DNA from 2 places in the Brevibacterium sp. BRM-1 genome. Region 2 is predicted to be linked to the other one. Evidence: predicted binding sites of a transcription regulator. Region 2 holds the regulator's gene; the other holds the start of a gene.

Evidence for each region. Region 2 encodes LexA, which represses DNA repair genes until DNA is damaged. Its sites were predicted from a motif close to TCGAACANNTGTTCGA; they were not measured.
Region 1: a site for LexA is predicted at 2,487-2,502, ahead of ruvA (Holliday junction branch migration protein RuvA). Genes of this name have one in related genera too.

Annotation. Positions count from the first base shown of each region.
Region 1 covers NZ_CP113788.1:786,634-794,006, forward strand. The annotation lists gene yajC (preprotein translocase subunit YajC) at 1-701, opposite strand, end outside; gene ruvB (Holliday junction branch migration DNA helicase RuvB) at 802-1,797, opposite strand; gene ruvA (Holliday junction branch migration protein RuvA) at 1,860-2,459, opposite strand; gene ruvC (crossover junction endodeoxyribonuclease RuvC) at 2,602-3,201, opposite strand; gene BRM1_RS03440 (YebC/PmpR family DNA-binding transcriptional regulator) at 3,210-3,968, opposite strand; gene BRM1_RS03445 (NUDIX hydrolase) at 4,098-4,577, opposite strand; gene pgsA (phosphatidylinositol phosphate synthase) at 4,574-5,194, opposite strand; gene BRM1_RS03455 (alpha/beta hydrolase family protein) at 5,196-7,178, opposite strand; gene BRM1_RS03460 (HIT family protein) at 7,175-7,373, opposite strand, start outside.
Region 2 covers NZ_CP113788.1:1,132,062-1,139,434, reverse strand. The annotation lists gene hflX (GTPase HflX) at 1-1,306, shown strand, start outside; gene BRM1_RS04985 (ATP-dependent DNA helicase) at 1,303-3,270, shown strand; gene lexA (transcriptional repressor LexA) at 3,288-4,046, opposite strand; gene BRM1_RS04975 (LysM peptidoglycan-binding domain-containing protein) at 4,283-4,687, shown strand; gene BRM1_RS04970 (histidinol-phosphate transaminase) at 4,697-5,839, shown strand; gene hisB (imidazoleglycerol-phosphate dehydratase HisB) at 5,836-6,480, shown strand; gene BRM1_RS04960 (hypothetical protein) at 6,477-7,073, shown strand; gene hisH (imidazole glycerol phosphate synthase subunit HisH) at 7,070-7,373, shown strand, end outside.

The sequences.
Region 1 (7,373 bases), 350 kb from region 2:
TCGGTGCGGTTCTCGGGCAGCTCGGTGCCCGGCGCTTCGTCCACGTCCTCGCTGTCGGCGGTGGCGGCCTCGCCGGCCTGCGCGCCCTCGGTGCCGGTCACCTGGGACTCGGCGTGCTCGTCGGCGGTGTGCTCGCCGGCGGTGGTCGCGGGCTCCGTCTCTCCGTCGGCGGCGTCGGCGCCCTTGCCGGCCCCAGCGGCCCGACCGTGGTCGTCGGGCTCGTCATCGCCGGCCGCGCCGCGGCGGGCGCGCTCGGCGTTCATCGCGTCGAGTTCGGCATCCGTGATGCGCCCCGACTCGTTGGCGTCGTCCTCGGCGTCGGCGGAGACGGGCTCGCGCTCGCCTGCGGCACTCGCCCCGGCGGCAGACGAGCCGGCGGGGGCCTCCTGCACCGCGGCGTCGTCCTTGCCCAGGTCCACGCCGCCGGCGACGGCGTCGGACTCGGGCGGCTCGATCTGGCCGATGGCCTGGCGGTGGACGACGAGGGTCGTGCCCGGGCCCGACTCGATGGTGACCTTGAGGCCGTCGTCGGAGACCTCGGTGACGGTGCCGAAGAGGCCGAAGCTCGTCATCACGCGCGCTCCGGGCACCATGTTGTTGGAGATCTGCTCCGCGCGCGCCTTCTGCTTCTTGCGCGAGTTGAACATGAAGAAGATGAGCATGGCGCCGATGGCGACGATGAAGATGAGCGTGGGATCCACGGGATCAGATGCCTTTCCAGACGGCGGATGGGCCAGGGCATTGCGAGCCGGTACCCCAGTCTAGTTGCGGTACACCTTCTTTGCGCAATCGCCGGGCGGATCAGGCCGTGGGCTCGCCCGGGGGCGTGAGGCCCAGGTGCGCCCAGCCCTCGCGGCTGGCGACGCGCCCCCGCGGCGTGCGGGAGATGAGCCCTTCGCGCACGAGGAAGGGCTCGGCGACCTCCTCGACGGTCTCGGGCTCCTCCCCCACGGAGACCGCCAGCGTCGACAGGCCCACCGGGCCGCCGTCGAAGCGCCGGCACAGCGCGCCGAGCACCGCGCGGTCGAGTCTGTCGAGGCCGCGCTCGTCGACCTCGTAGACCGTCAGCGCCGCGCGGGCCGCGGCGCGGTCCACGCGGCCGGAGCCGCGCACCTGCGCCCAGTCCCGTACGCGGCGCAGCAGGCGGTTGGCGATCCGCGGGGTGCCGCGCGAGCGCCCGGCGATCTCGACGAGCCCGGCGGGCTCGGCATCGATGCCGAGCATCGCGGCCGAGCGCCGCAGCACGGTCGTGAGGTCGTCGGCCGTGTAGAAGTCGAGGTGGCCCGTGAAGCCGAAGCGGTCGCGCAGCGGGGCGGGCAGCAGGCCCGAGCGGGTGGTGGCGCCCACGAGCGTGAATGCGGGCAGGTCGAGCGGGATCGCCGTGGCGCCCGGGCCCTTGCCGACGATGACGTCGACCCGGAAGTCCTCCATCGCGACGTAGAGCATCTCCTCCGCCGCGCGGGCCATCCGGTGGATCTCGTCGATGAAGAGCACCTCGCCCTCCTCCAGGGAGGACAGGATCGCGGCCAGGTCCCCCGCGTGCTGGACTGCGGGGCCCGCCGTGATGCGGATCTGCGCGCGCATCTCGTGCGCGACGATCATCGCGAGCGTGGTCTTGCCCAGCCCGGGCGGGCCGGAGAGCAGCACGTGGTCCGGCGCGCGGCCGCGGGCGCGCGCGGCGTCGAGCACGAGCGAGAGCTGGTCGCGCACCTGCGGCTGGCCGACGAAGTCGCCGAGGCCGCGGGGCCGCAGCGCCGCCTCCGCCTGGCGCTCGGCATCGCCGGCATCGCCGCGCATGAGCCGCTCGAGCTCGGCTCCCGTCGGGTCCTCGCCGCCGAAGTCCACCTCGTAGCCGTCGGTCACCGCTGGCCGCCCAGCGCGCGCAGGGTGGCCTTGAGCAGCTGCGGCACGCCGGCGCTGGGCTCAGCGCTGCGCGTGGCCTCGACGGCCTCGCGGGCCGCCGCCTCCTTCCAGCCCAGGCCGACGAGCGCCCCGACGACCTCATCGACCGCGGGCGCGGCACCGGGCGCGGATGCTGTGCCGGAGCCGGGGGCCGGCAGGCGGTCGAGCCGCGAGCCGAGTTCGAGCATGAGCCGGGCCGCGACCTTCTTGCCGATCCCGGGCACGCGGGTGAGCGCCGCCTCGTCGGCATCGGCGACCGCGCGGCGCAGGTCGTCCGGGCCGAGCACGGACAGCACGGCCAGTGCGAGCTTGGGGCCCACCCCGGAGATCGTCTGCAGGGTGGCGAAGACGCTGCGCTCGTCCGCGCTGTCGAAGCCGAACAGGGTCAGCGAGTCCTCGCGGACGACGAGGAAGGTGTGGATCGACAGCTCGGCGCCCAGCCGGGCCCGCGCGGCCAGGGCGGGCACGACGAAGGCCTCCCGGCCGACGCCGGCGGTCACGATGGTGAGCGAGTCCGGGCCGATGGCGCGCACGACGCCCTCGAGATAGGTGATCACGCGGTCTCCTCAGGCCTGCGGGCACAGGCGAACGAATGTACGAATACGGCCATCGTAGCGCGCCCCGGTGACATCGCGCGGGATGGGCGCGCCCGCGGGCCCGGCGGCGCAGCGCCGCAGCTCGGCGCCTCGGCCCGCTGCCTCAGCGCCGCCCGGTGCGCAGCGCCTGGGCCCACTGCTCCTGCGCGCGGGTCAGCCCCGCGCCCTGGCGGCCGGCGGCGCGGCGGGCCAGGACGTCCTTCGCGGCCCCGGGAGTGGAGGCGCCGCCCCCGGCCCCGCGCCACAGGTGGCAGATCGCCAGCGCCAGCGCATCGGCGGCATCGGCGGGCCTGGGGGCGGTCTCGAGGCGCAGGATCCGGGTGACCATGTGGGTCATCTGCTTCTTGTCCGCGCGCCCGTTGCCGGAGATCGCCTTCTTGACCTCCGATGGGGTGTGCATGCTCACGGGGATCCCGCGGCGGGCCGCCAGGCCCATCGTGAGGCCGGAGGCCTGGGCGGTACCCATGATCGTCGAGACGTCGCTGCGGGCGAAGACGCGCTCGATCGCCACGACGTCCGGCCGGTGGTCGTCGAGCCAGACCTCGAAGCGGTCGGCCAGTTCGCCCAGCCGCACGTCGACGGAGGCGTCGGCCGGCGTGCGCACCACGTCGACGGCCACGAGCCCGGGCCGGCTCACGTGCGCGGCGTCGATGACTCCCAGACCGCAGCGCGTGAGGCCGGGATCGACGCCCAGGATGCGCACGGCGCGGCTCAGTCCTCGGCTTCGAGGGCCGCGAGCACCTCGTCGGAGACGTCGGCGTTGGAGTAGACGTTCTGCACGTCGTCGCAGTCCTCGAGCGCATCGATGAGGTTGAAGACCTTGCGGGCGGTGTCCGCGTCGAGGGGCACCTCGAGGTTGGGCACGAACGAGGACTCGGCGGACTCGTAGTCGATGCCCGCCTCCTGCAGCGCGGTGCGCACCGCGACGAGGTCCGTGGCCTCGGAGAGCACCTCGTAGGTCTCGCCGCTCAGGCGCACCTCCTCGGCTCCCGCGTCGAGCGTGGCCTCGAGGATCGCGTCCTCATCGGCCTCGGAGGCGAGGACCTCGACGACGCCGCGGCGGCTGAAGTTGAACGCCACGGAGCCGGGGTCGGCCATCGAACCGCCGTTGCGGGTCACCGCGACGCGCACCTCGGAGGCCGCGCGGTTGCGGTTGTCCGTCAGGCACTCGATGAGCAGCGCGACGCCGCCCTGGGCGTAGCCCTCGTACATGATCGTCTGGTAGTCCACGGCCCCGCCGTCGAGCCCGCCGCCGCGCTTGACGGCGCGCTCGATGTTGTCGTTGGGCACGGAGGACTTCTTCGCCTTCTGCACCGCGTCGAAGAGCGTGGGGTTGCCGGCCAGGTCGGCGCCGCCGTTGCGCGCGGCGACCTCGATGTTCTTGATGAGCTTGGCGAAGAGCTTGCCGCGCTTGGCGTCGATCGCGGCCTTCTTGTGCTTCGTCGTTGCCCACTTGGAGTGACCGGACACGCATGTCTCCTTAGCGTTGGCGGTGAGGGACGGGGAGTCTTAGGCACACCAGTCTAGCGGGGCGGGCCCGGCGCCTCACCCCTGGGCCGCCGGGGGCGTCGCGGCCCCGACGCTGCGCAGCGGTGCTGCTCAGCCGATCTCGAGGGGCTGCGCGGGCGTTCGCCCCTGGGCGACGAGGTCCATGAGCTCGGGCAGGCGGCTGGGGTAGACGGTCTCCTCGGTGGCGAGCAGCTCCTCGCGCGACCACCAGCGGGCATCGACGATGACCCGCTTCTCCATCTCCGTCCAGACGGCATCGCTCAAGTCGAGCTCCTCGTCGATGCGGATCCCGAAGAACACCTCGTCCTGCTCGTGGCGCTTGCGCGCGAAATCTAGCACCGCGTGCCGGGTGGCCAGGGGCCCGAGCAGCTCGACCGGCTCGCATTCGACGCCGGCCTCCTCGGCCAGCTCACGGGCCGCGGTCTGGCGCGGGCTCTCCCCCAGCTCCGCCCCGCCCCCGCACGGCTGCCAGAAGCGGCTCGCGGGATCGTCGAGGTCCTTGGACTGGAGGAGGAAGACCTCGTTCCGGGCGTTGAGCAGCACGACGCGCGCGGCCTCGCGGAACTTCATGCGGATTCCTCCTGAGCGTGCAGTTGCGAATGGACCGCCGCCATGCGCTGGGCGACGGTGACCGCGCACAGCACGACCAGGACCGCCAGGGCGATTGTCAGTACGATAGCAGGCAGTCCCAGGCCCACGAGGCCCGTGACGACGAGGGTGACGAGCAGGCGGTCGGCGCGCTCGGCGATGCCGCCGGAGGCGCGCACTCCCAGCGCCTCGCCGCGGGCCCGGACGTAGGACACGAGCGAGCCCATGACGAGGCAGCCCAGCGCGAGCAGCGCGGTCAGCGGGTCCCGCGCCCCCAGGAAGTACCAGAGCGCCAGGCCCACGAAGACCGCCGAATCGGCCAGGCGGTCGAGCGTGGAGTCGAGGAACGCGCCCCACACGGTGGTCCGGCCGAGCTGCCGGGCCATGATCCCGTCGAGCATGTCGCAGAAGACGAAGAACGTGATGACGACGGTGCCCCAGAACAGCTGGCCGAGCGGATAGCACACGAGCGCGCCGGCGCACACGCCCACGGTGCCGATCACCGTGACCGCATCGGGCCCCAGCCCCAGCCGCAGGAGCAGCGCGGCCAGGGGCGAGAAGAGCCGCGTGAACGCGGCGCGCGCCAGCCCGTTGAGCATCTCAGCCGCGATCGGCCGGCAGGAAGCGCCGCCACCACTGGAGGATCGCCTCGAACCGCTGGACGCGGTGGCGGGGGCGGCCCGAGCGGGAGAGCTCGTGGTTCTCACCCGGGAAGACGAGCATCTCCGTCTCCACGCCGGCCCGCTGCAGCGCGAGGTACATCTGCTGGCCCTGTTCGAGCGGGCAGCGCAGATCCTGCTCCGAGTGCATGACGAGCGCGGGGGTGCGCGTGCCCTTGATCGCGCGCAGCGGCGACTGCGCGCGGATGCGCGCGGGCTCCGCGCCCGTGTACTCCTCGCTGAAGTACGTGCCGATGTCCGAGGTGCCGGTGAACGAGTGCGGCATTAGGTAGCCGCGCTCGATGATCGCGGCGCGGAAGCGGTGGTCGGAGCCGATGATCATGGCGGTGAGATAGCCGCCGTACGAACCGCCCTGCACGCCCAGGCGCGCGCCGTCCAGCCGCTCGTCGGCATCGAGCGCCGCGTCGAGGACCGCCAGCACGTCCGCGGCTGCGGGGTCCGCGAAGTCGCCCTGGACGGCCTTGCCCCATGCGCGGCCGCGCCCGGCCGAGCCGCGGGGGTTGGCGTAGACCACGGCGTAGCCGGCGCCCGTGAGCACCTGCGTCTCGTCGAACAGCGCGTGGGTGTACTGGGCGAAGGGCCCGCCGTGGATGTTGAGGATGACGGGGAAGGGCCCCTCGCCCGCGGGCACCGCGAGCCATCCGTGCACGTCCCCGCCCGCGCCCTGGGCCACGAGCCGCCGGGGCACCGCGATGTCGGCTGGGGCCGTGGCCGCCCAGAGCTGCCGGGCCGCGGGCGTGGTGTCTGCGGGGCCTGCGCCCGCGGGGCCTGCGGCCGCTGCGGCGAAGACCGCAGCGGTGTGCTCCGGGGTCTCCGCGGTCCACACGAGGCGCCCGCCCGTGGGGTCGAAGCCCGTGACCACCTGGTCGGCCGGGGTGAGCGGCTCGAGGTCCCCGCGGCCCAGGCACGGCGCGCCGTCGAGCGCCGCAGGCAGGTCGAGCGCGACGGCCCGCACCCCACCGTCCTCGGTGAGCAGCGCCCACGCGCGGCCGTCGTGGATGCGCAGCGGCCCGCCCAGGTCGATGTCGTCCGGGTCCGTCAGGCGCACGGTGGCGCCCGTGGCCGTGTCGTGGAGGAAGAGGCCGCCCAGCTGGGCGACGAAGTCCGTGGGGCGCGCGGAGCGGTCGGACGCGAGGAAGGCGAGGCGGGTGTCGTCGATCCAGCGGTGCGCGCTCACGGCGAGGTCGCCCAGGTCGAGCGGGCGGGCGGTCTGCTCGTTAAGCAGCCACACCGTCGAGCGCAGGTCCGGCGTCTGCGCGCCGTGGTTCACCGCAGCGATGGCACTGGCGGTGCCGTCGGGGCGCAGCTGGGGATCGGCGACGTCCGCACCCGGCCACGCGAGCGCGACGGCGGGGGCGGTGTCCGTGCCGCCGAGCAGGCCGGTGAGCTCCTCCCCCGGCTCGGACAGGTCGATGCGGAACGCCTGGGCCGGGCGGTCGCGCAGGTAGCCCAGCCCGTTGGCCAGGTAGTCGGAGTGGACGATCCGGCGGGGCGCCTCGGCGGCGGGGCCCACGTCCGGGTCCGTGCCGTACCGGCCGGCCTCCGGGATGCGGGCGACCGCGAGCGCCGTGCGGCCATCGGCACTCAGGGCGAATGCGGAGACGCCCAGGTGGAAGTCGCTGACGCGGCGCACCGCGCCGGGGTGCTCGCCCACGTGCAGCTGGGGCGCCTGCCCGGGAGCCTCGGCCCGCAGCAGGCCCCACACCGGCACATCCGCGGCGCGCTGCAGCCCGGAGTCGGCCCAGCCGTGGCTCACGCGCACGGGCTCCGGGCCGGCCCGGAAGACCTGGGAGGCGTAGGAATCGGTCTCGAGGTCGGGGCGGCGGAGCACGAAGAGGGGGCCGTCGGCCGTGTCCACCGGGTCAGAGGCGGTGGCGATGAGCGGCACGTCCGCGGGCCTCATGCGGCGTCCCAGGCTTCGGAGAAGAGGCGCTGGACGTCCGCGTGCACCTGGGGCAGCGCCTTGGTCTGGGCGATGATCGGCAGGAAGTTCGCGTCCCCGCCCCAGCGCGGCACGACGTGCTGGTGGAGGTGGGCGGCGATGCCGGCGCCGGCGACCCCGCCCTGGTTCATGCCCAGGTTGAACCCGTGCGGATGG
Region 2 (7,373 bases):
CCTCGAGAAGGTGGTGCTCGCGGGCATCTGGACCTCGGGGACCGCCGCAGAGGCGGAGAACTCGCTGCGCGAGCTCGCCGCCCTCGCCGAGACCGCGGGCTCGACGGTGCTCGACGGCGTCCTCCAGCGCCGCGACAACCCCGACCCCGCCACCTACCTGGGCAGCGGCAAGGCCCACGAGCTCAAGGACATCGTCGCCGCCGTCGGCGCGGACACCGTCATCGTCGACTCGGAGCTGGCCGCCAGCCAGCGCCGCGCGCTCGAGGACGTCGTGAAGGTCAAGGTCGTCGACCGCGTCGCGCTCATCCTCGACATCTTCGCCCAGCACGCGAAGTCGCGCGAGGGCAAGGCGCAGGTGGAGCTCGCGCAGCTCGAATACCTCCTCCCGCGCCTGCGCGGCTGGGGCGACTCCATGTCGCGCCAGGCCGGCGGCCGAGTGGCGGGCGGCGCGGGCATCGGCTCGCGCGGCCCGGGCGAGACGAAGATCGAGCTCGACCGGCGCCGGATCCGCACGCGGATGGCCAAGCTGCGCCGCCAGATCAAGGAGATGGGGCCGGCCCGCGCGGCCAAGCGCGCAAACCGCGACCGCAACCGGGTGCCCGGCGCCGCGATCGTCGGCTACACGAACGCCGGGAAGTCCTCCCTGCTCAACCGCCTGACCGACGCCGGGGCGATGGTGCAGAACGCGCTCTTCGCCACCCTCGACCCCACCGTGCGCCAGGCCGAGGCGGCCGACGGGCGGACATACACGTACACCGACACCGTGGGCTTCGTGCGCAGCCTGCCCCACCAGCTGGTCGAGGCCTTCCGCTCGACGCTCGAGGAGGCGGGGGAGGCGGACCTCCTCGTCCACATCGTCGATGCCTCCCACCCGGATCCGGAGAGCCAGATCCGGGCGGTCCACGATGTCCTCGCCGACATCGACACCTCGGACATCCCCGAGCTCATCGTGTTCAACAAGGCCGATATCGCCGTGCCCGAGGTGCTGGCGGGCCTGCTGCTCAACCACCCGGGCTCGCTGGCCGTCTCCGCGTTCACCGGTGAGGGAGTGGGCGCGCTGCGCGCTCGCATCGAGGAGCTGCTGCCGCAGCCGGCGCATGAGCTCAGCGCGCTCGTGCCCTTCGACCGCGGCTCGCTCGTCTCCCGCATCCACGACGAGGGCACCGTGCTGGGCGAGGAGTACACGCCCGAGGGCACGCTCATCCGCGCGCGGGTCAACGCCGATCTCCTCGCCGAGCTGGAGGCCCTGCGCACCGAGCGCGAGCCGGCACCGGGGCCCGCGCAGCGCCTCGGCGGCGGGCAGTGACGAAGGTCGGGGACCTCCTCGACCATGCCGTCGCCGGCCTGGGCGGCACGCGCCGCGAGGGCCAGGACACGATGGCCCAGGCCGTGGGCTCCGCGCTGGACAGCGGCGTGCACCTGCTCGTGCAGGCCGGCACCGGCACCGGCAAGTCGCTGGCCTACCTCGTGCCCAGTGTGGAGTACGCGCTGCGCACGGGGGAGCGCGTCGTCGTCTCCACCGCCACCCTGGCGCTGCAGGCCCAGATCATCGACCGCGACCTGCCGCGCCTGACGAAGTCGATCGCCGGCGAGCTGGGCCGCAGGCCCACCGCGGCGGTGCTCAAGGGCCGGCGGAACTACGCGTGCAAGCACAAGCTCGAGGGCGGCTACCCCGACGACGGCGCCGGGATGCTCTTCGACCTGGGCGCGGACGGCGCCGCCGGCCGCGGAGGCGGCAACCCCACCGCCCTCGAGGCGGAGATCGCCCGGGTGCGCAGCTGGGCGAAGTCGACGGAGACCGGCGACCGCGACGACCTCATGCCCGGGGTCTCCGACCGGGCGTGGGCCCAGGTGTCGGTGAATGCGTTCGACTGCCTGGGCGCGAAGTGCCCGCTCTACGACGAGTGCTTCGCCGAGCTCGCTCGCGGCCGGGCGGGGGCGGCTGACATCGTGGTGACCAACCACGCGCTGCTGGCGATCGACGCCTTCGGCGATTCGCAGGTCCTACCCGAGCACGCCGCCGTCGTCATCGACGAGGCCCACGAGCTGCGCGATCGCGTGACGAGCGCGCTGACCGGGTCGCTCACCGCGGCGGTCCTCGCCGCCGCGGTGGCGGCCGGGCGGCGCCACACGCAGGTGCAGGAGGGCGTACTAAACCTGCTCGAGACCGCGGCGGCCGGGTTCGAGCGCGCGCTCGAGGCGTGCGAGGAGTGCCTTGTGCGGGTGTGGCCGGAGGCCCTGCAGGCCGCGGTGGTGGCCGTGCGCGACGCGGCGCGCCAGGTCGTCGCGGACATCGGCGGCGGTTCCGAGCGCGCCTCCGAGGCCGAGGCGGGCCGGCAGATGGCCCGCGCCCGCCTGCAGGAGGTCTTCGAGCTCGCGGAGCGGATGGCCGAGCACGGCGACTGGGACGTCGTGTGGGTGGCCCGCAGCGCCTACCGCGAGCAGGAGACGGTCGCGCTCGTCGTGGCGCCGCTGAGCGTGGCGGGCACGCTGCGTCGCGGGATCTTCGAAGACGCCACCGTCATCGCGACCTCGGCCACCCTGGCGCTGGGCGGCCGCTTCGAGGCAGTGGCCGCCTCGCTGGGCCTCGTGGGCCCCGAGGCCCCCCGCTACGACGCGATCGACGTGGGATCGCCGTTCGACTACGCCGCCCAGGGCATCCTCTACGCGGCCTCCCAGCTGCCCAAGCCGGGCCGCAGCGGGCTGGGGGAGGAGGCGCTCGCGGAGCTCGTCGAACTGGTCGAGGCCTCCGGCGGCGGGGCCCTGGGACTCTTCTCCTCGCGGGCGGCCGCCGCGCAGGCGGCGCAGGCGCTGCGCGAGCGCACGGACCTCACCGTCCTCGCGCAGGGGGAGGACACGCTGTCCTCGCTCGTGCGCCGCTTCGCCGCGGACGAGGACGCGTGCCTCATGGGCACGATGAGCCTGTGGCAGGGCGTCGACGTCCCCGGGCGCACGTGCCGGCTCGTCGTCATCGACCGGATCCCGTTCCCGCGGCCCGACGATCCGCTCTCGCAGGCGCGCACGCAGGCCGCGGCGCAGCGCGGGGCCAACGGCTTCATGGCCGTGAGCGCCACGCACGCGGCGCTGCGGCTGGCACAGGGGGTGGGCAGGCTCATCCGCAGCTCGGAGGACCGCGGGGTCGTCGCGATCCTGGATTCGCGCGTGCGCACGGCCCGCTACGGCGAGTTCCTCCTGTCCTCGCTGCCGCCCATGTGGCGCACCGAGAGCCCGGCGGCGGTGCGCGGGGCCCTGCGGCGGCTGCGCGGCTGAGCGCCGCGCCCGCCGCCTCAGACCCTGCGGATGACGGCGGTGACGATGCCCATGATCGTGGCGTGGTCGCCGTCGATGGGCTCGTAGTCCTTGTTCTGCGGCAGCAGCCACTGCTTGCCGCCGGTGCGCTTGAGCGTCTTGACGGTCGCCTCGTCGTCCAGGAGGGCTGCGACGATCTCGCCGTTGTCCGCGGTGGACTGGCGGCGCACCACGACGAAGTCCCCATCGCAGATCGCCGCCTCGAGCATCGAATCGCCCACGACCTGGAGCAGGAAGAGCTCACCGGAGCCCACCACCTGGCGCGGCAGGGCGAACATGTCGTCGACCGCCTGCTCGGCGAGGATGGGCCCGCCCGCGGCGATGCGGCCGATGACGGGCACGATCGCGGTGTTCGCCGACGTGTGGGCCTGGGATTCGAGCACATCGAGCTGCTCGGCGGGGCTCACGACCTCGATGGCGCGCGGCCGCTTGGGATCCCGGCGCAGGTAGCCGAGGCGCTCGAGCTGCGAGAGCTGGTGGGCCACCGAGGACAGCGAGGCGAGCCCGGCGGCCTCGCCGATCTCCCGCATGCTCGGCGGGTAGCCGTTCGTGTAGACCGCGTGCTCGATCGTCTCGAGGACGAGCCGCTGGCGGGGGGTGAGGCGGCGGTCGCCCTCCGCCGCCGAGGCCTGCGGGATCTCCACGACATCCGCGCGGTCGGCGCGGAACTCGTTGATCTCCTCGACGACGCTGTCGTTGCGGGGGCGTCCGCGGGGGCGGCGCTGCTGGGGGCTCATATTTCCTCATTCCCTCTCTGACCTGCGATGACTCCGACGTCGCTGCCCATGTCAGTGCCTCCGGGGAGACTTCCTGCAGAACATGAAGACGGTGACTTTTCGAATCCATTTTCACACACATGTTCGATGAAGAGTAGACATCTGTTCGAATGTCGGGTTCAATAGAACGTGAGTTCGAAACAGCAGTTCGATAAGCGTCGCGGGATCGCCCCGGCGCAGCTGGCAAGGAGGACGCCATGAGCACTGCAGCACTTCCCACGGCAACGCCGTTCCTGCACCGCCGGGCCGACGCGGGGCGCGGTGCGCGCGGCACCAGCCTCGTGCACACGGCGCGCGGCCCGCGCCGTACCGCGATCGCCGTGCGCCGGCTCGCGCTGCTCGCAGTCATTGCCGCACTCGGCCTCGGACTCGCCCTCGCGGTGCGCCCGGCGGCATTCGCCGGCGCCGGCGCCGCGCCCTCCGGCTCCAGCGCCCACACGCACAGCGTCGTCGTCGGCGAGGGGCAGACACTGTGGTCGATCGCCGTGCGGAACGCCGGCGGGGAGGACCCGCGCGACGTCATCGTCGAGATCCGCGACCTCAACGGCATCGAGGGATCGGTCGTCCACCCGGGCCAGCGGCTGGAGGTGCCCGCGCGATAGAATCGCCGGGTGCCCGAGTTATCCGATCTGCCCATCCGCGCGGACCTGCGCGGCCGCTCGCCCTACGGTGCCCCGCAGCTCGATGTGCCGGTGGCGCTCAACGTCAACGAGAACTCCTACCCCGTCCCGCCGACCGTCGCAGCCGACATCGCGCGGGCTGTCTCGGACCAGGCGGCCGGGCTCAACCGGTACCCGGACCGGGAGTTCACGGCCCTGCGGGGAAAGCTGGCGTCCTATGCGACCGGGGTGCTCGAGCGCCAGCCCAGTGACGGCGCGGCCGACGGCCCCGCGCGCATCGACCCCGGCCAGGTCTGGGCGGCCAACGGCTCGAACGAGGTCCTGTCCCATATCCTCCAGGCCTTCGCAGGGGCCGGCCGCACGGTCATGGGCTTCACCCCCAGCTATTCGATGCACCCGCTCATCGCCGCCTCCACCGGTGCCGCATGGCTTGAGGTGCCCCGCACCGCGGACTTCGAGATCGACCTGCCCGCGGCCCTGGCCGCCATCGAGGCCGAACAGCCCGACGTCGTGTTCGTGTGCACGCCGAACAACCCGACGGGGGGTTCGACCCCGCTGAGCGCCATCGGGGAGATCCTGGCCGTGAGCCCCGGTATCGTCATCGTCGACGAGGCCTACGCCGAATTCGCCCGGCCGGGCTTCGCGACCGCCCTCCACCTCCTGCCGCAGCATCCGCGCCTGGTCGTCTCGCGGACGATGAGCAAGGCCTTCGCGTTCGCCGGCGCCCGGGTGGGCTACGCCGTCGCCGCTCCCGCCCTCATCGACGCCCTGCGCCTGGTGCGCCTGCCCTATCACCTCTCCGCGCTCACCCAGGCCGCCGCCTGCGCCGCGCTCGACCACGCCCCGGAGCTGCTGGACAACGTCGAGCGCCTCGTGGCCAGCCGCGATGCGATGGCCGCCGCACTGGCCGCCGCCGGCTTCGAGCCCGTGCCCAGCGATGCGAACTTCCTGCTGTTCCGCGGTGCCGCGGACCCGGCCGAGCTCTGGCAGCGCTTCCTCGACCACGGCGTGCTGCTGCGCGACATCGGCATCCCCGGCTGCCTGCGGGTCAACGCGGGCACGGAGACGGAGACCGCCGCCTTCACCGCCGCCCTGCAATCCATCGTGAGAGCCCACCCGGAGGTGCGCGCATGACGAACAGCCCCCAGCCCCCCGGCCCCGCGGGGAGCACCGCGCCGGCGCGGCGCGCCGAGCGCGCGCGCTCCACCTCCGAGTCCCAGGTCAGCGTCAGCCTCGACCTCGATGGGACGGGCGCGGCGGCGATCGCCACGCAGGTGCCGTTCTTCGACCACATGCTCACGGCGCTGGCGAAGCACTCGCTCATCGACCTGGACGTGAGCGCGCGCGGCGACACGCACATCGACGCCCACCACACGGTCGAGGACACGGCGATCGTCATCGGGCAGGCGCTGCGCGAGGCCCTCGGGGACAAGGCGGGCATCCGCCGCTACGGCGATGCCGCGGTCCCGCTCGACGAGGCGCTCGCCCGCTGCGTCGTCGATGTCAGCGGCCGGCCCTACTTCGTCCACTCGGGGGAGTCCGCCGGCCAGCTCACCCACCTCATCGGCGGGCACTTCACCGGGTCGCTGACCGGCCACGCGCTCGAGTCGCTGGCGTTCGCCGCCGGGCTGACCGTCCACCTGGAGCTCGTGACCGGGCGGGACCCCCACCACATCGCCGAAACGCAGTTCAAGGCGTTCGCCCGTGCGCTGCGCACCGCGATCGAGCCGGACCCGCGCGTGGTCGGCGTGCCGAGCACGAAGGGGTCGCTGTGAGCCGAACCGTCGTCGTCACGCCCTTCGGCCGGGCAGATCAGCTCGCCGCCGCCTGCGTGCTCTCCGGCATCGGCGGCGACGTCGTGCCGGTGGGGGACTTCACCGCGATCGTCGCCTCGGGCACGGACGTGGAGGCCGGCAACGCTGCGGCCGCGAAGATCTCCGAGCTCGCCCGCGACCACGAGGTGCTCCTCCTCGTGCGCAGCGACGAGCAGATCGACGCCGGCCACTACCGCAACGGTGCCAGGGAGGCCGATGTGCCCGCCGGGCTCGCGCTGACCAACCTGCCGGGCGAGGTCGAGTCGCTGCTGCTCGAAGCGCTCGACCCGGCCGATGTCGAGGGCCGCATCGACACCGCGTCGATGTCGCGCATGCAGGCCTCGGCCGCGGCGATGACGCCCGCGCGCGCCGCCCTCGCCCGCACCGCCCTGCTGTGGATGGTCGTCGCGCTGCTCGCCGTCATCGCGGTCGTCGCCGGCGCCCTCGTCGCGCTGGCCGGGACCGGCCCCGCGTGGTTCGCGGTCGGCCTGGGCGCGCTCGTGCTGGGCTTCTCGCTGTTCCGCGTGAGCCGGCTGCTGGCGGGCCGGGCATGAGCGCCCCCGAGATCGTGGTGCTCGACTACGGCTCGGGCAATGTGCGCTCCGCGGTGCGCGCCCTCGAAGCCGCCGGGGCGAGCGTCGAGCTGACGGCAGACCCGGTGCGTGCCGAGGCCGCGCAGGGCCTCGTCGTCCCCGGGGTGGGCGCCTTCTCCGCGGTCATGGACGGCCTGCGCGGGGTGGGCGCGGTGGAGCTCATCCGCCGGCGCCACGCCCAGCAGCGGCCGCTCCTGGGGATCTGCGTCGGCCTCCAGGTGCTCTTCTCCTCCGGCACCGAGCACGGGCTGACCGACGCCG